DNA from 3 places in the Mesorhizobium sp. BR1-1-4 genome. Region 3 is predicted to be linked to each of the others. Evidence: predicted binding sites of a transcription regulator. Region 3 holds the regulator's gene; each other region holds the start of a gene.
The links. Region 3 encodes LexA, which represses DNA repair genes until DNA is damaged. Its sites were predicted from a motif close to TGTTCNNNNTGTGTTCNG; they were not measured.

Region 1: the regulator LexA is predicted to act here: its motif matches at 1,886-1,903, upstream of LB571_RS22140 (DNA recombination protein RmuC).
Region 2: the regulator LexA is predicted to act here: its motif matches at 1,200-1,217, upstream of LB571_RS12585 (ATP-dependent helicase).

What each region holds. Positions count from the first base shown of each region.
Region 1 covers NZ_JAIUIB010000010.1:160,400-167,056, forward strand. Annotated here, with positions in the region: gene LB571_RS22130 (cation diffusion facilitator family transporter) at 1-62, shown strand, start outside; gene LB571_RS22135 (GFA family protein) at 189-593, shown strand; gene LB571_RS22140 (DNA recombination protein RmuC) at 597-1,853, opposite strand; gene def (peptide deformylase) at 1,957-2,487, shown strand; gene fmt (methionyl-tRNA formyltransferase) at 2,492-3,445, shown strand; gene LB571_RS22155 (GNAT family N-acetyltransferase) at 3,442-3,948, shown strand; gene truA (tRNA pseudouridine(38-40) synthase TruA) at 3,972-4,724, shown strand; gene LB571_RS22165 (transporter) at 4,756-5,388, opposite strand; gene dapE (succinyl-diaminopimelate desuccinylase) at 5,394-6,587, opposite strand.
Region 2 covers NZ_JAIUIB010000005.1:178,371-185,027, forward strand. Annotated here, with positions in the region: gene LB571_RS12585 (ATP-dependent helicase) at 1-1,159, opposite strand, end outside; gene LB571_RS12590 (glucose/quinate/shikimate family membrane-bound PQQ-dependent dehydrogenase) at 1,417-3,732, shown strand; gene LB571_RS12595 (hypothetical protein) at 3,767-4,201, opposite strand; gene LB571_RS12600 (hypothetical protein) at 4,211-4,372, opposite strand; gene LB571_RS12605 (dienelactone hydrolase family protein) at 4,619-5,506, shown strand; gene LB571_RS12610 (response regulator) at 5,516-5,962, opposite strand; gene LB571_RS12615 (sensor histidine kinase) at 5,959-6,657, opposite strand, start outside.
Region 3 covers NZ_JAIUIB010000009.1:172,496-179,152, forward strand. Annotated here, with positions in the region: gene LB571_RS20700 (ABC transporter substrate-binding protein) at 1-319, opposite strand, end outside; gene LB571_RS20705 (GntR family transcriptional regulator) at 470-1,243, shown strand; gene lexA (transcriptional repressor LexA) at 1,654-2,397, shown strand; gene LB571_RS20715 (ComEC/Rec2 family competence protein) at 2,391-4,844, opposite strand; gene gltX (glutamate--tRNA ligase) at 4,948-6,372, shown strand; gene gltA (citrate synthase) at 6,556-6,657, shown strand, end outside.

The DNA of each region.
Region 1 (6,657 bases), on a different contig from region 3:
AGCCGCAGACGTCAGGCACCTGGGAAAAGCGGCGCAAGCTGATCGAATCCGCGTCCGGATAGATTCGAGTACGAACTTTGCGACACCGCGGTGCACTTTTCGGGATTCTGGCCTCTGGACCAGCGCCCTGCCGTTGCCTCGGGTCTCCGTGCCGCTAAAATCAGCCGATCGAAGTTGGAGGAATGACAATGAAGATCGACGGCGGCTGCCATTGTGGCGCCATCACCTATGAGGCGGAGGTCGACCCGGAGAAGACCTCGATCTGCCATTGTACCGATTGCCAGCAACTGACCGGTACGGCATTTCGCGTTACCGTTCCTGCGACGGAGGATCACTACCGGATCACCAGCGGCGAACCGAAGATCTACATCAAGACCGTGGCGAGCGGCGCCAAGCGAACGCAAGCTTTTTGTGCCGACTGCGGCTCGCATCTCTATGCGACATCGGTCGGCGACGGTCCGAAGGTCTATGGGATCAGGGTCGGGACCTCGCGGCAGCGCCAGAACCTGGTCCCGAGACACCAGAAATGGCACCGGTCGGCGCTGCACTGGCTTCCGGAATTCGAGGGTATGACGACGGTCGAAGAGCAGTAGCGTTCAGTCGTCGCCTTCGACGACCCTCAATCTCAGCTGCCCGGTCTTTGAATCGGCAGCGCGCGGTGCGGCCTCCACCTTGGCAGGGGCGCCGCCGCGCGGGGCGTCGGGTTCGCCTTCTCCGAATTCCAGCGCCTCGATCTTCTGGCCACGCTTGGTCACTTTCGAGGTCGAGACGAGTATGTCTTCGATGTCCTTGGCCGACTGGCCGAAATGGCCCTGCAATTTGCGCACCCGCTCGTCGACACGCTGGACGTCTTCCATCAGCCTGATGACTTCGCCCTGGATCAGATGCGCCTGCTCGCGCATGCGCGCATCCTTGAGGATCGCCTGGATGACCTGGATCGACAGCATCAAGAGCGAAGGCGAGACGATGATGACGCGGGCACGGTGCGCCTTCTGGACAACCGCTTCGAAATTCTCGTGGATTTCGGCGAACACCGATTCCGACGGCACGAACATGAAGGCGGTGTCCTGGGTTTCGCCCTGCAGCAGGTATTTTTCCGAAATGTCGCGGATATGGACCTCGATATCGCGGCGGAAGGCCTGGGCCGCGACCTTCTGCAGGTCGGCGTTATCGGCGGCCCGGATGGCATTCCACGCTTCCAGGGGAAATTTGGCATCGATGGCAAGCGACGGCGCGCCGTTCGGCATTTTCACCAGGCAGTCCGGCCGGCTGCCGTTCGACAGCGTCGCCTGGAATTCGTAGGCGCCGTGCGGCAGGCCGTCGGCGACGATCGCCTCCATGCGCGACTGGCCGAAGGCGCCGCGCGTCTGCTTGTTGGAGAGGATCGCCTGCAGCTGCACGACCTGGCCGGCCAGCGACTGGATGTTGCCTTGCGCGGTGTCGATGACCGCCAGCCGCTCCTGCAGTTTCGCGAGGCTCTCATGCGTGGACTTGGTCTGCTCGGTCATGGTCTGGCCGATGCGGCCGGTCATGGCGTCGAGCCGCTGGCCGATCGACTGCGTCAATTCGGCTTGGCGGGCGCCGAACACTTCGGCGATGGCGCCCATGCGGCCCTGCATCTCGGCCTGGGATTGCAGAATGCCGGCCATCCGCGCCTCGGCGTCGCGGGCATGGTCGGCGGCTTCCGCTGCGGCGACCGCGCGCGCCTTGGCCGAGCGCCACAGCGCGATGACGAGCGCCACGAACAAGCCGAGAAACAGCAATGTGGCGACGGCCAAGACGTGGCCGAGCGTGATAGTCGAGGCGCCGAGCCGTGCGGCGGGCTCCGAAAGGATGGTGCTCAGATCATTCATGTGGACAGCATAGCCGATTCGGCGGTCTGGCACAGATCAAAACGTGAACGAGGCGCAGGCGCACCGGTTGACGCCTTTCTATTGAGGTCTTAGGTGAAACGCCATGCCGATCAAGCCGCTTATCATTCTTCCCGATCCCATCCTGCGCCAGGTCTCCAAGCCGGTGGAGCGCGTCGACGCGCCGGTACGCAAACTGGCCGACGATATGCTGGCAACTATGTATGACGCACCCGGCATCGGGTTGGCGGCAATCCAGGTCGGCGAGCCGCTGCGCATGCTGGTGATCGATCTCGCCAAGGAAGACGAAACCCCGGCGCCACACGTCTTCATCAACCCGGAAATTCTCGAAAGCGCCGACGCGCGGTCCGTCTACGAGGAAGGCTGTCTGTCGATCCCTGATTACTATGCCGAGGTCGAGCGCCCGGCTTCGGTGAGGGTCAAATATCTGGACCGTGACGGCAAGCTGCAGGAGATCGAGGCCGAGGGGCTGATGGCAACCTGCCTGCAGCACGAAATCGACCACCTCAACGGCGTGCTGTTCATCGACCACATCTCGAAGCTGAAGCGCGACATGGTGGTGAAGAAGTTCAAGAAGCTCGCCAGGGACAAGGCGCCAGGCAAGCTGGTGGGATAGGGCAATGCCCCTTCGCGTCATCTTCATGGGCACGCCGGAGTTTTCGGTGCCGACGCTGCGCGCCATCGCCGAGGCTGGCCACGAGATTTCAGCCGTCTACACGCAGCCACCGCGCGCCGCCGGCCGGCGCGGGTTGGAACTGACGCCGTCACCGGTGCAGCGCGAGGCCGGGCGGCTTGGCATCGAGGCGCGAACGCCGGCATCGTTGAAAAGCGAGGCCGAGCAGGCTGCTTTTGCCGACCTCGGCGGCGATATCGCCGTGGTCGTCGCCTATGGATTGCTGTTGCCCAAGGCAATTCTTGACGCACCCCGGCTTGGCTGCGTCAACGGCCACGCATCGCTTTTGCCGCGCTGGCGTGGCGCCGCGCCGATCCAGCGCGCCATCATGGCTGGAGATACCGAGACCGGCATGATGGTGATGCGCATGGAGGCGGGGCTGGATACCGGCCCGGTGGGACTGGTTGAAAAATGCGCCATCGGCCCCGATATAACAGCCGGCGATCTGCATGATCGGTTGATGAGTGTCGGCGCTGCCCTGATGGTGGAAGCGTTGGCGCGGCTGGAACAGAACACCCTGGCATTTACCGCGCAGGCGGCCGAAGGGGTGACTTACGCCAGGAAAATCGATAAATCCGAGACGCGCGTGGAGTGGACACGGCCCGCGGCCGAGGTTCACAATCACATTCGTGGCCTGTCGCCGTTTCCCGGCGCCTGGTCCGAGATTGAAATTGGCGGCCGTATGGAACGGCTGAAACTGCTTCGCTCGACGCTATCCGAAGGCGTGTCGCCTTCGGAAGATTTGGGCGAGTCGGGAGGAATTCTCGATGACCGGCTGACAGTCGCCTGCGGAAAAGGCGCGGTCAGGCTGGTCGAAGTTCAACGTGCGGGCGGAAAGCCCGCCGCCGCGTCGGAATTCTTGCGCGGAGCCAAGATCGAAAAAGGACTGAAATTCTCATGAGCATGATGTCGATACGCGCGGCGACGCCGCGGGACCGCGAGGCCATCCGCCTCGTCGAGGAACACGCTTTCGGCCAGCAGACGGAGGCCGGACTGGTCGACGCGTTGGTGACCGGCGGTGACGCCGTCGTCGAACTGGTGGCGGAAGAGGACGGCCAGGCCGTCGGCCATATCCTGTTTTCGCGGCTGTTCGTGCAGAACGGCGGCAAGAGCTTTGCCGCCGTGGCGCTTGCCCCGCTGGCGGTGGAGCCTTCCTTTCACGGCTCCGGCATCGGCGGCGCCTTGATCCGCGAGGCTCATATCCGGCTCAAGGACGCCGGCGAGACACTGGCCGTCGTGCTGGGCGATCCGGCCTATTACGGCCGTTTCGGCTATAGCCACGCCCGCGCAGAAAAGTTCGAAAGCGAATACCAGGGCGAGGCGCTGCAGGCGCTGGCCTGGGGCGAAGCTCCCGAATCCGGCAGGCTGGTCTACGCCTCCGCCTTCACCGCTCTCGCCGCCTAGGCGGGGGCGTATAGCCGACCGGCATGCCGCGTTTTCGCCTCGATATCGAATATGACGGCAGCCTGTTTGCCGGCTGGCAGCATCAGGCCGACCAGCCTTCGGTGCAGCAGGCGATCGAGCAGGCGATCGAGAAATTCTGCGGCGAGGCGGTCCGGCTGCGCGCCGCCGGCCGCACCGATGCCGGCGTGCACGCGACCGCGCAGGTGGCGCATGTCGACCTTGCCAAGGCGTGGCCCGACGACAAGGTGCGCGATGCCGTCAATGCACACCTGCAGGCGGCCGGCGCGCGCATAGTCATCCTGAAGGCCACGATCGTCCCGGACGATTTCGATGCCCGTTTCTCCGCCATCGGCCGGCACTATCTCTACCGCATCCTCAACCGGCGGGCGCCCTCGGCGCTGGAGAAGGGTAAGGTGTGGTGGGTACCGAAGCGGCTCGATGCCGCCGCCATGCACGAGGCGGCGAAGCTCCTGCTCGGCCGGCACGACTTCACCACCTTCCGCTCGACGCAGTGCCAGGCCAACAGCCCGATCAGGACATTGGAGCGGCTCGATGTGAGCCGGGCGGGCGATGATCTGATCGAGGTGAGGGCATCGGCACGATCCTTCCTGCACAACCAGGTGCGCTCGATGGTCGGCTCGCTGAAGCGGGTCGGCGACGGCGGCTGGACATCGGGCGACCTCAAGGCGGCGCTCGAGGCGCGAAACCGCGCCGCCTGCGGCCAGGTGGCGCCGCCCGACGGGCTTTTTCTCATTGGCGTCGATTATCCCGGGTAGAACCCTGGTTCTCCCGGGTAGAATCCTGGTTCTATCCGGGATAAAGCCCGGAAAGGCTCTGGCCCCCGACATCGTCCGGCACGGAGATGCCAAGCAGCATCTGCAGTCCGAACAGCACCAGCAGCGAAGCGACGAACATGCCGACGAAAACGGCGGTGCCGAAGGCAGCGCCCCTGCCGATCGTCGCGTTGGTCATGCGCCAGGTCAGCACCATCGACAGGGAAAATAACAGCAGCGACACAAGGCTCGAGACCTGGCTTGCCGAGGACAGGAAAAGCCTGATCAGCGCCGAAGGCAGCATCAGCCAGGCAGTGATCGCCGAGGCCCAGTTGCTGGCCACGACATAGTGGACGAAGCGCCCGCCGATGCCGGCGCGCCGCGCCACCAAGGCGAGCGCCACCAGCGGCAGTACCCAGGAGCCGATATCGACCGTCGCCAGTCGCACCAGCATGCTGAAGCGGCCGGCGAAGGTATCGGGATCGCCGATCTCGTTGGCGATGCCGACCCAGCCGACGATCAGCGCCGGTGCCGCGACGATGATGGCGAAGAACGAATTCCAGAAGCCGTCGGCCGTGAGGTCGAGCAGGCGCAGGCCGTCGGCCTTGCCGAGCATCAGCCGCCAGGCGCCGGTCAGCGAAGCTTGGGTTTCGTCCGCCGAAAGCATGCTGATCAGCCCTGTCCGAACCAGTCGTCGATGAAGCGCTGGTAGATCCGCGTCAGCGTTTCCAGATCGGCGATGGCCACGCGCTCGTCGACCATGTGCATGGTCTTGCCGACCAGGCCGAATTCGACCACCGGGCAATAATCCTTGATGAAGCGCGCATCCGATGTGCCGCCGGAGGTGGATAGCGCCGGCTTTTTGCCGACCACCGCCTTGACCGAGCCGCTCAGCGTCTCGACCAGCCTGTCGTCGCGGGTCAGGAAGACGTGGCTCGGCCGGTCGCGCCAGACCAGCTCATAGTCGACTGGCGTCTTCTTGCCCGGCCGGTATTTCTTGCGCCCAGCCGCCTGATCGAGGCGGTTGTGGATTTCCGCCTGGACCGTCTCGGCCGTCCAGCTGTCGTTGAAGCGGATGTTGAAGGTGGCGGTTGCCTTGGCGGGAATGACGTTGGTGGCCGGGTTGCCGACATCGATGGAGGTCACCTCGAGGTTGGTCGGCTGGAAATCCTTGGTTCCCTTGTCGAAGACGGGATGCAGCAAGGCGTCCACCAGGCTCATCAGGCCGCGCACCGGGTTGTCGGCAAGCTGCGGATAAGCGGCATGGCCCTGGCGGCCATTGACGGTGATGCTCCCCGACATCGAGCCGCGCCTGCCGATCTTGATCATGTCGCCGAGCGTGTCCGGATTGGTCGGCTCGCCGACGATCGACGCGTCCCATTTCTCGCCTTTGGACGCGGCCCATTCGAGCAGCTTGACCGTGCCGTTGATGGCAGGCCCTTCCTCGTCGCCGGTGATCAGCAGCGAGACCGAGCCCTTCGGGCCACCATTCGCCTCGACGTGGCGCGCCACCGCGGCGATGAAGCAGGCAATGCCGCCCTTCATGTCGACCGCGCCGCGGCCATACATTTCGCCGTTGGCGATGTCGGCGGCGAAAGGCGGATGCGTCCAGGCGGCTTCGTCGCCGACCGGCACCACGTCGGTATGACCCGCGAACATCAGATGCGGGCCATTGCCGGAGCGCCGTGCATAGAGGTTTTCGATGTCGGGCGTGCCGTCTTCGGAGAACACCGGCCGATCGACCAGGAAGCCGAGCGGCTTCAGCATCGCCTCCAGCGCGCTCAGCACGCCGCCTTCGGCTGGTGTCACCGAGGCACAGCGGATGAGAGAGGCAAGGTTTGCGGCGGGGTCAGTCGGCAGCGTCATGGCAAAAGCGATAGTCGAAAGCGAATGGCCTGTCACGGCCAGACATAGGGCCAAGCCAATGGCCGACGAT
Region 2 (6,657 bases), on a different contig from region 3:
CCGGAAAATCCTTGTCGAAGCGCAGGATGTTGTCGACCTCGGCACCGCGCCAGCCATAGATCGACTGGTCGTCATCGCCGACGCAGCAGATATTGACTTTGTTTTCGCTCACGGGCTGTTCCGCGCCTGCCGGCGCGGGCCCTCCGCGCGGGCCTCGCAACGGCTCGGACGCCCGGTCGGGCTTGCGGCCTTCGGCCGAAACTGTTGATTCGTCCTCTGGAGTTGCGGGTCTATAGCTAGCCGCTTCCGTTCTATCCGAAACACCGGAAAAACTTGGAACGCGCCCACCCGGAGAACCACTTCGCGCTGGTTGTGGTCCGCTCGGCCTCTGCGCCAGAAGCCGCAGCCACATGTATTGGGCAGTGTTGGTGTCCTGGTACTCGTCGACGAGGATGTATTTGAACCGCCGGTGATAGTCCTTCAGCACATCGGGATTGGCGCGGAGGATGCGGATCGGGTGGCAGAGCAAATCGCCGAAATCGCAGGCGTTCAGCGTCTGCAGCCGCTCCTGATAGGCCTTGTAGAGCTCGCGGCCCTTGCCGTTGGCGAAGCTGCGCGCATCGCCCTCGGCGATATCGGCCGGACCCTGGCCCTTGTTCTTCCAGCCGTCGATCATCTGGGCGAACTGTTTCGCGGGCCAGCGCTTGTCGTCCAGGCCCTCGGCCTGGATCAGCTGCTTGATCAAGCGCACGACGTCGTCGGTGTCGAGGATGGTGAAGTCGGACCTCAGCCCGGCAAGCTCGGCGTGGCGGCGCAGCAGCTTCACCCCGATCGAGTGGAAGGTGCCGAGCCACGGCATGCCCTCGACATTGCCTTCGCCGATCAGGATGCCGATGCGCTGCTTCATCTCGCGCGCGGCCTTGTTGGTGAAAGTGACGGCCAGGATCTGCGAGGGGAAGGCCCTGCCGGTGGCAAGGATGTGGGCGATGCGGGTGGTCAGCACACGGGTCTTGCCGGTGCCGGCGCCGGCCAGCACCAGAACAGGGCCTTCGGTGGTCTCCACCGCCAGCCGCTGCTCGGGATTCAAGCCCCTGAGATAGTCGGGCGCATTGTTTTGGCCGCCGCGGGCAGCCATGGCGCGCGCAGCAATGCCCGACGGGGCCGTGGGCCGCGCATTGGGTTCGTCGAAAAAGGGCATGTCTTCGGAAAAGCCGGACATCTCCCCCGAATGTAGTGATTCGGGAGGGAAAGACCAGAACTGTCTACGTTTTGTTCCGGCAAAGTGCCCGATACGGCGGCTTCACCGATATGGGAACCGCCGTTGTGGAACAATCCCAGGCGGAACGAGGTTGCTGCCCGCGGGTCCGCGACCTACGCTTGACAGGCGCCGCCGTCGGGAGAAAGTTGCACGGGAAACGCGCAATGCCGGGTTGCCCTAGCCCGCCCCACGCGCGCAACAGTCGAAGGAGTATCATCTTGGCTGTCACCATCACCTCCCTCATTCTCTTCCTCATAGGCCTGGCGCTTGGCGCCGGCGGCATCTGGTTGGCTTCGCTGGGCGGCAGTTGGTACTACATCATCGTCGGTCTCGCCTTCCTGGTCGCCGCCTGGCTGCTCTACCGGCGCCGTTCCACGGCGCTCTGGCTCTACGCGGCGATCGTGCTCGGCACGCTGGCCTGGGCGGTCTGGGAAACCGGTTTCGACTGGTGGGAGCTCGGCCCGCGCGGCGGCATCATCGTGCTGGTGGCGTTGTGGCTGCTGACGCCGTGGGCGCGGCGCGGCCTTGCCGGTCCGGACGGGCGAGCCCCTTTGATCCTTGCCGTGCTGGCATCGCTGGCGGTGGCCGGCTATTCGATGACCACGGACCCGAAGGACATCGGCGGCGCGCTCGACACCGACAAGGTGATCCCCAACGCCAATCTCGGCGGCGATGTGCCTGCGGGCGAATGGCACTATTACGGGCGCACGCAGTTCGGCCAGCGCTATTCGCCGCTCGACCAGATCACGCCGGAAAACGTCGCCAACCTGAAGCCGGCCTGGACCTATCGCACCGGCGACGTCAAGGGCCCCGACGATGTCGGCGAGACCACCTATCAGGTGACACCGCTCAAAGTGGGCGACACGCTCTATATCTGCACGCCGCACAACTTCGCCATCGCCGTCGATGCGGCGACCGGCAAGGAGAAGTGGCGCTACGATCCCAAGATCAAGCTCGACAAGGACCGCCAGCACCAGACCTGCCGGGGCGTCTCCTATTATGCCGACGCAGCGGGCGCCGCCGGCCAGCCCTGCGCGGCGCGCGTCTACTTGCCGACCTCGGATGCGCGGCTGATCGCGCTCGACGCCGCCAACGGGCAGGTTTGCCCGGCCTTCGCCGAGGGCGGCACGCTCAATCTGTTGACCGGCATGCCGTATCCGAAGTCGGGCTATTACTACTCGACCTCGGCGCCGCTGATTGCCGGCGGCAAGATCATCGTCGGCGGGGCGGTCAATGACAATTATTCGACGCAGGAGCCGTCCGGCGTCATCCGCGCCTATGATGCGAGCAGCGGCAAATTGCTGTGGAACTGGGATTCCGGCAATCCGGACCAGACGACGCCGCTGCCGGCCGGCCAGACCTACACCGCCAACTCGCCCAACATGTGGTCGACGCCGAGCGCCGACGAGAAGCTCGGCCTGCTCTACGTGCCGCTCGGCAACCAGACGCCGGACCAGCTCGGCATGGGCCGCAGCGCCAATGTCGAGAAGTTCTCCTCCTCGATCACCGCCCTGGACCTCAACACCGGGCAGCTGAAATGGGTGCGCCAGACCGTGCACCATGACCTCTGGGACATGGACGTGCCGGCGCAGCCGAGCCTGATCGACATCACCAAGGCGGACGGCTCCGTGGTGCCCGCGCTGGTCGGGCCGACCAAGCAGGGCGACCTCTATGTGCTCGACCGGCGCACCGGCGAGCCGGTCATCCCCGTCAAGGAAGTGGCGGCGCCCGGCGGCGCCATCGAGGGCGACCACACATCGCCGACGCAGCCCGCGTCCGACCTTTCCTTCAACCCGCCGCCGCTGACCGAGCACGATATGTGGGGCATCACCATGTTCGACCAGCTGGCGTGCCGCATCGCGCTTCACAAATTGCGCTATGAAGGCCGCTACACGCCGCCTTCGCTGCAGGGATCGCTGGTTTATCCCGGCAATTTCGGCACGTTCAACTGGGGTGGCGTGGCGGTCGATCCGGTGCGGCAAGTGATGTTCGGGATGCCGACCTATCTCGCCTTCACGTCGCGGCTGGTGCCGCGCGCCGACGTGCCGCCGCCGGGCGACACCAAGGGCAGCGAGCAGGGGCTGAACCGCAATGACGGCGCGCCCTATGCGGTGGTGATGGGACCGTTCCTGTCGCCACTCGGCATTCCCTGCCAGGCGCCGCCCTGGGGCTACGTCGCGGGCGTCGATCTTCGCACCGGCGCGATTGCCTACAAGCACCGCAACGGCACCGTCTACGACATGACGCCGCTGCCGTTGCCGTTCAAGGTCGGGGTGCCCGGCATTGGCGGCCCGATGATCACCGCCGGCGGTGTCGCCTTCCTGGGTGCCGCGGTCGACGACTATCTGCGCGCCTACGAGCTGACGTCAGGCAAGCAGCTCTGGCAGGCGCGGCTGCCGGCCGGAGGGCAATCGACGCCGATGACCTACACCGTCGCGGACGGACGCCAGTTCGTGGTCATCGTCGCCGGCGGCCACGGCTCGGTGGGCACCAAGCCGGGCGATTATGTGATGGCCTACGCGCTGCCGAAGTAGGCAGGCGGGGTTACCGGGTCCGGCGAGCCGACGATCAGCCGAGCCCCAGATGGCTCTTTAGGCTCGGCACCGAGCCAAGCACTTGGTTGGTCAGATCGGGGCCTGCGGCCGCCTCGGCCTGCTGGACAAGCGTCTCGCCAGCCTTCTGGATCTGCGCCAAGTCGAGGCCGGAGGCCTTGAGCGCGGCGAGGCCGTTGACCAGCGCGCCGGCCTTTTCGCCGAGAACGCCGCCAAGCGCGCCCTGCAGCGACGACAGGAAGCCGCCACCGCCGCCGGCCGGGGCGGCCATGACGTCATATTTCTGCGCCAGCGCATCGGCGCCCGGAATCTTGGCGAAGAAGGAGGAGGCGCTGGTGCCTTCGGCCTCGTGCTCGAGCACCGAGAAAATGGTGCCGACGACCTTTTCGGTCGTGGCCTGGTCGAGACCGGCCTTCTGCGAGACGGTGTTCACGATGTCCTGAACGTCCATGACTTCACCTCAACTTTGGGTTTTCAAGTTCGCGGGCTGGCGCTTGCGGCTGCGGACCCTGACCATGGACTTGCGGCTTGCCGCGACAACGGCCGCGCGCATCGCCAGAACGGCCGCCACTGCTGCCACGAAGGCGGTTGCCAGGATCGGCGAGGGCATGGTCATCGGCATTGTTCCTTTCAGATCGGGCCTATAGGACCGTGACCGCCAAGGGCGGCCGGCCAGCCAGTTTCCCCCACTATTGTGGCAGCGCCATCAAGATTTGTCGCCGATGACAAAAACGTGATGATCCTCGGCCGACCGACCGACGGCCGCTAGGCAGTGAGATGTCACGGATCGGTGACTGGACGATGAGAGGCTCGCCCCTATCTTGCGACCGACAAGGACACCGCAGTCGAGACGAGATCGAGGAAGCCCATGGCCGACGTCACCACCAAACCCGTCATTACCCAGGCAATGATCGATGCCTATGACGAATACACGCATCTGACGCTGGATCGCCGCCGCTTCATGGAGCAGCTGACAAGGCTTGCCGGATCGGGCGCGGCGGCGGCCGCGATCGCGCCGATGCTGGCGGCGAACTCGGCCCAAGCGGCGATCGTCGCCGACAACGATGCCCGCGTAAAGGGCGAGGATATCACCTATCCCGGCAGCGGCGGCGAGATGAAGGGCTATCTGGTCAAACCCGCAAACCAGGCCGGTAAGCTCGGCACGGTCATCGTCATCCATGAAAACAGGGGGCTCAACCCGCATATCCGCGACGTCGCCCGGCGCGTGGCGCTGGAAGGGTTCGTGGCGCTCGCGCCGGATTTCCTGTCGCCGCTCGGCGGCACGCCCACTGACGAGGACAAGGCGCGCGACATGTTCGGGAAACTCGACCCGGCGCAGACCGTGGCCAATGGCGTGGCGACGGTCGCCTTCCTCAAGGCCGACGGGGACGGCAATGGCAAGGTCGGCGCCATCGGCTTCTGCTGGGGCGGCGGTACGGCCAACATGCTGGCCGTCAATGCGCCCGACCTTGCCGCGAGCGTCGCCTATTACGGCATGCAGCCGAAGGCCGCCGACGTCTCGAAGATCAAGGCCGCGTTGCTGCTGCACTATGCCGGCCTCGACGAGCGCACCAATGCCGGCATCGATGCCTTCAAGAAGGAACTCGATGCCGCGCATGTCGAATACACGGTCTATGTCTATGAAGGCGCCAACCATGCCTTCAACAACGACACCTCGGCGGCGCGCTACGACAAGAAGGCGGCCGACCTCGCCTGGGGCAGGACGATCGCCTTCCTCAGGCAGAAGCTGGCATGACCATCGCCTTCAGGCCGCCGGCGCCCAGATCGTCTTGAAGGCCGGCGACAGGGTGAAGCCCGCCGGGCGCTCCGATTTCGGCGGCGGGCGCCGCACGCCTTCCTGCAAATAGCGCAGGGCAGAGGTCAGCCCGTTCATCGTGTAGGGCTTGGCGATGACGCCGATCGCACCGGCGAAGTGGTCGGGGATGCGCTTCGGGTTGGCGGTCATGAAAATGACCATCGAGTTCTTTCTGTCGCCAATATATTCGGCAACGTCGATGCCGGTCGGGCCGTCGGTGAGATGGATGTCGACAAAGGCGATATCGGCCTGGGTGGTATCGACCATGTCCTTTGCTTCGGCGAGCGATGTTGCCCAGCCGACGACGCTGTGCCCGGCGTCCTCGACCAGGCTCTCCAACTCCATGGCCAGCAGCGCCTCGTCCTCGACGATCAGGACCTTGAGCGGTTCAATCATGACAGGTTCCCTTTGTGCTGTGGTCCATTGGGCATCGAGATGACAACGCGAGTGCCGGGACCGGCATCGCGCCACTCGATGTCGGCACGCAATTGGCGGGCAAGCGACTTGATCAGCCGCATGCCGAAGGAGGCGTCGCCATTGGCGCCCGCCATGCCGACGCCGTCATCCGAGACCTCGATGTTCAAATGGCCGTCCGGCTGGCTCATCTTGATGCCGATGCTGCCCGATCTCGTGCCGTCGGGCCTCTCCTTGAAGGCATGCTTGAGCGCGTTGGTGACGAGTTCGTTGACCATCAGCGCCACCGGCGTCGCCTTCTCGGCCGGGACGACGACGGGCTCGAGATCGAGTGTCGGATTGATTTCCGAACGTCCCGAAGCCGTGAGCAGGTCGGAGATGAGATCCTTGGCGAAGTCGGAAACATCGAACTTGCTGACATCCTTGGACTGGTAGAGCCGGCGGTGCACGGTGCTGAGCGCCTCTATGCGCTCCAACATCGTGCCAAGCGAGCGCTTGAGGTTCGCGTCGGAGACGGTGCGGCTCTGCATGAGGATAAGCGAGGAGATCATCTGCAGATTGTTCTTCACCCGATGATCGACCTCATGCAGCAGCGTGGTCTGCGCCTCAAGCGCCGCTTCGAGCTCAGCCGTGCGTTCCTTGACGGCCTTTTCGAAACGCTCCTTGTCCGCGGTGAT
Region 3 (6,657 bases):
TCTTGGCGATCTGCGAGACCGGCGTGGTGATGGTGTAGATCAGCTTGGGCTGCTCGGCCTGCAGCTTGGCGATCATCTGCGGCACCAGCGACGCATCGAAATTGGTGTGGCTCTCCGTGTAGACGACGTCCTTGCCCTCGACGAAGCCGTTATCCGTCAGCGCCTTCTTGAAGCCGGCTATGGCGGCGTTCAATTGCGGATGCTCGCCGAAATTGGCAATGCCGATACGGATCTGATCGGCCGCGGCACTGCCGGCACTGACCATCAATGCGCCTGCCAGGGCCAAGCCCGACAACCAAGCGGATTTCGACTTCAACATCATTTCCTCCCAGATTTGATCAGGGCCGCTTGGAAACGCGGCTACTACGGCGATCATGGTGAGTCCGCTGGTCTGTGTCAAACATTATATATAATTGTTGCTGTGACGCACTATCATATATACTTTTCGCCAGACGACGGATTGATCACCATGCTGAATGAAACGAGTTCCACAAAAACGGAAGCCGCCTATCAGCTGTTGCGGCGCGACATCCTGACCACGCGCCTCATGCCCGGCGCCCCGCTCAAACTGAGTGCGCTGCGCGGCACCTATGGCGTCGGCTGGACACCGTTGCGCGAAGCCCTGTCGCGGCTCGAGGCCGAACGCCTGGTCACCGCGATCAGCAATCGTGGTTTTGCCGTGGCTCCGGTGTCGCGGGCCGAGCTGGAGGATCTGGCACGCGCCAGGATGGTGATCGAGATACCCCTGTTCCTCGAATCGATGGAAAAAGGCGGCAGGGAGTGGGAGGATGCCGTGGTCACCGCCCACTACCGGCTCTCGCGTTGCAAGACGGCGGTCGACGATCCCTCGGACGCGGCCGTCGACAGATGGGACGAGAACCACGAGGCTTTCCATGCGGCGCTGCTGAGCGCCGCCACATGCGACTGGCTGTTGCGGTTCCGCTCGACGATCTCGGATCAGCTGCGCCGGCATCATCGCTTTCTTGGTCTGGCGCCGACACTGCGGGCCGCGGCCGGCCTCAAGGATGGCTATGAAGAGGCAATCGAAGCGCTACGCGAAGCGATTGCGATCGAACACCATACCGCGATCATGGAAGCGGCGCTCGACCGTGACGTCGAGCGGGCCAAGGCGCTGATGACGGCGCATATCGGCTACACACTGCACGTCTATGTCCACAGCGAAGACAGCGGCGCTACCAGATACGCCGCTCGCGCCGGCAGCTTGAAGGCGGGTTCGGGATAACTTCAGCGCTTCCGCGACGCCTATTCGAACGCGCTGGCCGGAGTGCGCCGAACGCCCCGATCCATGGCCGCCCGAAGCTACCAATCGTTGGCATTTTGGTTTCGTTTCGTTCCGCGAATAATGGCTCCGCGAATTATACGTCCCTCCGAGGAGAAGCCTTCCAACTAACTGATGCCAAAGCCTCGTCGGCGGATGGGCCACAGGCCATTAACCAAAACGATTTCAATGCGCCTGCCGACGGCGGAAAGGACTGGTTGCCGCCCGCCGTCGCGGGCAAAAAACTTCAGACCCCTTAACAAATTCATTAAACTTTAAACGGTTGCAGAACACAACTGGAACAGATAGTGTTTGTTCTGGGTTTGTTTTTTCGATTCTGGTTCAACCTTTCGTTCAATGTCTTGGGGGCCGCCATGCTGACACGCAAGCAACATGAACTGCTGATGTTCATCCACGAACGGCTCAAGGAAAGCGGGATACCGCCTTCCTTCGACGAGATGAAGGAAGCACTCGATCTTGCCTCCAAGTCGGGGATCCATCGCCTGATCACGGCCCTGGAGGAGCGCGGCTTCATTCGCCGGCTACCCAATCGGGCGCGCGCGCTGGAAGTGCTGCGGCTGCCGGACTCGATCGCGCCGGGCCTCAATGCGGCAAAGAAGTTCTCGCCAAGCGTCATCCAAGGCAGCCTTGGCCAAGGCAGTCTCGGACGCCAGATCAGGCCGGCCGCTGCGCCTTCGCGCCTGCCCGCGGCCGGCAACGACGACGACGCGGTTTCAGCCGTGTCCATCCCGGTCATGGGCCGTATCGCCGCCGGTGTGCCGATCGATGCCATCCAGCATCAGACGCATTCGATCTCGGTGCCGCCGGACATGATCATGGGCGGCGAGCACTATGCGTTGGAGGTCAAGGGCGACTCGATGATCGAGGCTGGTATCTTCGATGGAGACACGGTCATTATCCGCAATGCCGACACGGCAAGCCCGGGCGAAATTATCGTGGCACTGGTCGACGAAGAGGAAGCGACACTGAAGCGGTTCCGCCGCAAAGGCGCTTCGATCGCGCTCGAGGCCGCCAATCCAGCCTACGAAACGCGCATTTTCGGGCCGGACAGGGTCAAGGTACAAGGCAAGCTGGTCGGGTTGATCAGGCGCTACTGAACCGGCTTGTCATCGGGCTTGTCGGGTTTTTTGTACGGCGGCAGCCCCCTCGCCTCGCGTGAGAATTTTCGCTGTTCGTGCCAGGGCCGATATGGTCCGTCGACGGCAAATGCGATCGCGGCCCGGGTCGTGGCCGACTGGGGATTGAAGAAGACGGCAGCGCTTCCCTTGCGGGCGAGCTGCCGTTTGGTGACGACGAGAACCAGTGGATTGTGGCAGGCGTCATAGGCGGTTGCGTCATTGACGATGATCAGGTCGGCGAAAGCGCAGGCTTTCCAGGTGGTCTTGCGGTCCTCGACATAGGCAATGATCGCGCCGGAAGGGTGCCTGGCAAGGCACAGGCCTTCGCGGCAGTAGAAGGGCGATCCCGGCGGCAGGTCGGTGGGACTGGCAACATCGAATTGCCTGTCTGTCGTGTCGAACATTTCCGGTTTGACGATTGTTTCGGAGATCAGGGCGCGCTTCCAGTTGTCGGTTGCGAATTCGTTCGGCCGTTCCCGGTTGACGGCCAGTTCGCCATTGCCGATCGGCAGCGCGACCAGCCGCGCATCTTCCGAGATCAGCACATCGGGCGCGCGCGTGTGCGACACAGTCAACAGGCCGGCGAGCGCGAATGGCAGCGCCGCGAGCCGCAGCCATGTCGTCGCCATCGTCGCGATAACCAGCGCGACGGTGACCAGCAGCACGGATTGCTGCGAAATCAGCCCGACTCCATCGACCGGAGAGCGCTCCGATATCCACGCCGACACGGCGATCATTGCTGTCAGGCCCTTGCCCATGAGGTAGAGAGCCGGCCAATCCAATCCGAATGGCATCAACAGCGCGCTGGCGACGGCCAGGAACATCACGACCGATACGATAGGCATCACGGCCAGATTGGCGAACAGGCTGAGCGGCGATACCCGCTGGAAATGCCAGATGGCAAACAGTGCCGTGGCGCTGCCGGCGATAATGGACGTCATGGCCAGTCCACCTGTCGCCAGCAGGAATTTTCGCGTCAGGAACCCGGGCAGCGATCGCTTTGGCGGCGGTGGCCGCGTCTTTCCCGCACGGTGATCGGCCCAGCCGGCATAAGCGCCAACCAGGGCCGCGGTCGCGGCGAACGACATCTGAAAGCTCGGGCCGACGACCTCATGAGGCGAGACCAGGATGACGGCGATCGCCGAGATCCCCAGATTGCGCATGGTCAGCGCAGCGCGATCGAAGAAGACGGCAATCAGCATCACCGCCAGCATGATGAAGCTGCGTTCGGCGGCAACGACGACACCGGAAATGATGAGATAGGCCGCGATCGAGAACAGTGCGGCGGCGGCCGCGTATTTCTTCACCGGCCGGCGCGCGGAAAAGTCTGGAAACAGCGCGAAGGCACCACGCAGCAGACCCATGATGGTGCCGGCCACAAGCGCCATATGCAGTCCCGAAATAGAGATGATGTGATAGATGCCGGTACGCCGCATCGCTTCATTGATTTCATCGGGTATGCCGGCGCGCACGCCGACGATCAGCGCCGCCGCGATCTCGCCTTCAGCGCCGCCGACGCTGCCCCTGATGTGGTCGGCGATGGCTTCGCGGGCATTTTCGATGCCTGAAAAAAGGCGAGCCGATAGCGGCATCTCACCGTCGTCGGCGGAAACAACCGTTGGATTGCCGAGAAAGAAGCCGCTGCCGCCGATGCCGGCGAAATAGCTGTCAAAAGAGAAGTCGTAGCTGTCCGGCCGCACCGGGCCGGTCGGCGGCAACAGTTTGGCGTAGCCTGTGATGAGCGAGCCGGCGGTCATTCCCGGCGGTATCTTGCGTGCGGAAAGCCGGACCCTTTCCGGCGCATAGCGCAGTTTCGGCCGGGCGGTCGAAATCACGTCCATGGTCAGCCGGATGCGGCCGCTCTCCATCTCCTCGATCGAGACCACGCGGCCGGTCAGTTGCGTGGAGATTTCCGAACCCAGCATCCGGGTTCCGGCTCGCCATGTTTCGACCTTCGCCGCGAGCAGGCCCAGCGCGCACAACAGCACTGCCATGAGACACAGATGGGTTTTGGGCCAGGAACGCGAGACGAAGGCACAGACCGCCATCAGCACCACGACCGCGACGGGCTTTGCAAAGTCGGGCTCGGACGCCAGCGAGAAATAGGCGATCGCCCCAACGGCCAGACAGACCGGCACCAGCAGGAACGCGATGCCTCGGTCGAGTTCAAGCTCCGCCGCCCGGGTCACGCCATGGCGCAGGCGAGGCAAGGATACCAGGCCGATTTGCCGGCGCACGCGCACGATCCTGCCCGCGGCAGGAGCCGGCGCCGGCGCCTGCCCACCTGCCTGCAGCGACCTGGTCTCGGGTGCAGCCACGAGCGGAGATGGCAGTGGGATCGTCGCAGGCGCCGCAAACAGGGATCGCTCGCTGACGCCGATAGCGGCATCCTCGCCCCGATCCGAGCCCCGGCCTCGTCCAGTCATCGGGTCTGCCCCTTGCACCCTCGACGTCCTATGCTACATGAACGCGCAACGCGCGAAAGTCCGCACGCTCCGCACCCAGCTTCAGACGTTTTCCGAGAGTTCCATGCCCGACAAGGTCATCACCCGTTTTGCCCCCTCGCCGACCGGCTATCTGCACATCGGCGGCGCGCGCACGGCGCTCTTCAACTGGCTCTATGCAAAGCATACCGGCGGCACGATGCTGCTGCGCATCGAGGACACCGATCGCGAGCGTTCGACCGATGCGGCCACATCGGCCATTCTCGATGGCCTGACCTGGCTTGGCCTTTCGTGGGACGGTGACGCGGTCTCCCAATTCGAGCGCGCGCCGCGCCATCGCGAGGTGGCCGAGGAGCTGGTGCGCCTGGGCAAGGCCTATTACAGCTACGAGACTTCAGCCGAGCTGGAGGCAATGCGCGAGGCTGCACGCGCCAAGGGCCTGCCGCCACGCTATAACGGCCATTGGCGTGACCGCGACCCCTCGGAGGCGCCGTCCGGCGTCAAGGGCGCCATCCGCATCAAGGCACCGACCGAGGGCGAGACGGTGGTGCAGGACCGGGTCCAGGGAGACGTGCGCTTCCCCAACAAGGATCTCGACGACTTCATCATCCTGCGTTCGGACGGCAACCCGACCTACATGCATGCCGTCGTCGTCGACGATCACGACATGGGCGTCACCCACATCATCCGTGGCGACGATCACCTGACCAACGCCGCCCGCCAGACCGTGATCTACAACGCCATGGGCTGGGACGTGCCGTCGATGTCGCATATCCCGCTGATCCACGGCGCCGACGGCGCCAAGCTGTCGAAGCGCCACGGCGCGCTCGGCGTCGAAGCCTATCGCGCCATGGGCTATCTGCCGGAGGCGCTGCTCAATTACCTTGCGCGGCTCGGCTGGAGCCATGGCGACGACGAGATCATGTCGATCGAGGACATGGTCTCGTGGTTCGACATTGGCGACGTCAACAAGGGCGCGGCGCGCTTCGACTTCGCCAAGCTGGAAGCGATCAACGGCGCCCATATGCGACGTATGGCCGACACCGAGCTGTTCGATATCTTCATCGCCACCTTGCCCTATCTGGAGGGCGGTCCGGCGATGGCGGCGCGCCTCGACGACAAGAACAAGGCGCAGCTGCTGGCAGCACTTCCGGGCCTGAAGGAGCGCGCCAAGACGCTGGTCGAGCTTGTCGACGGTGCCGGCTTCCTGTTTGCCGCGCGGCCGCTGCCGATCGACGACAAGGCGGCACTCCTGCTCAATGACGACGCGCGCAAGATCCTGCGTGGCGCTCACGAAGCTTTGAAGTCGCTGTCAGGCGACTGGACGGCGGCCACGGCCGAGGCCGCGATCCGCGACTTTGCGTCGGCTGGCGGCCACAAGCTTGGCGCCGTGGCCCAGCCGTTGCGGGCTGCGTTGACCGGCAAGAGCACGTCACCGGGCGTATTCGACGTGCTTGCCGTTCTGGGGCGTGAGGAAAGCCTGGCGCGCATAGCGGATCAAATCGATTAGGAGCAAACTGGCCCAAGAAGATTGGCATTGAAAGGCGGGTTTCGCAGTGCAACATTAGGCCTTGGCCCAATCTGGCACGCACCTCCTAGAATGCGGTGGCGAGTACGCGCATTGCGGTGATTTCGACGTGTCGCTCTGCGGATTTTGCCTTTGCCGGCATGACGAAACAAGAAGGAGTTTGCAATGACCGAAGCTGCGAAAAAACTGGATGTGGGCGGCCAAGAGGCCACGGCGACGCTGGAATTCGCCGGCAAGACTCACGAATTCAAGGTGCGAAGCGGCTCG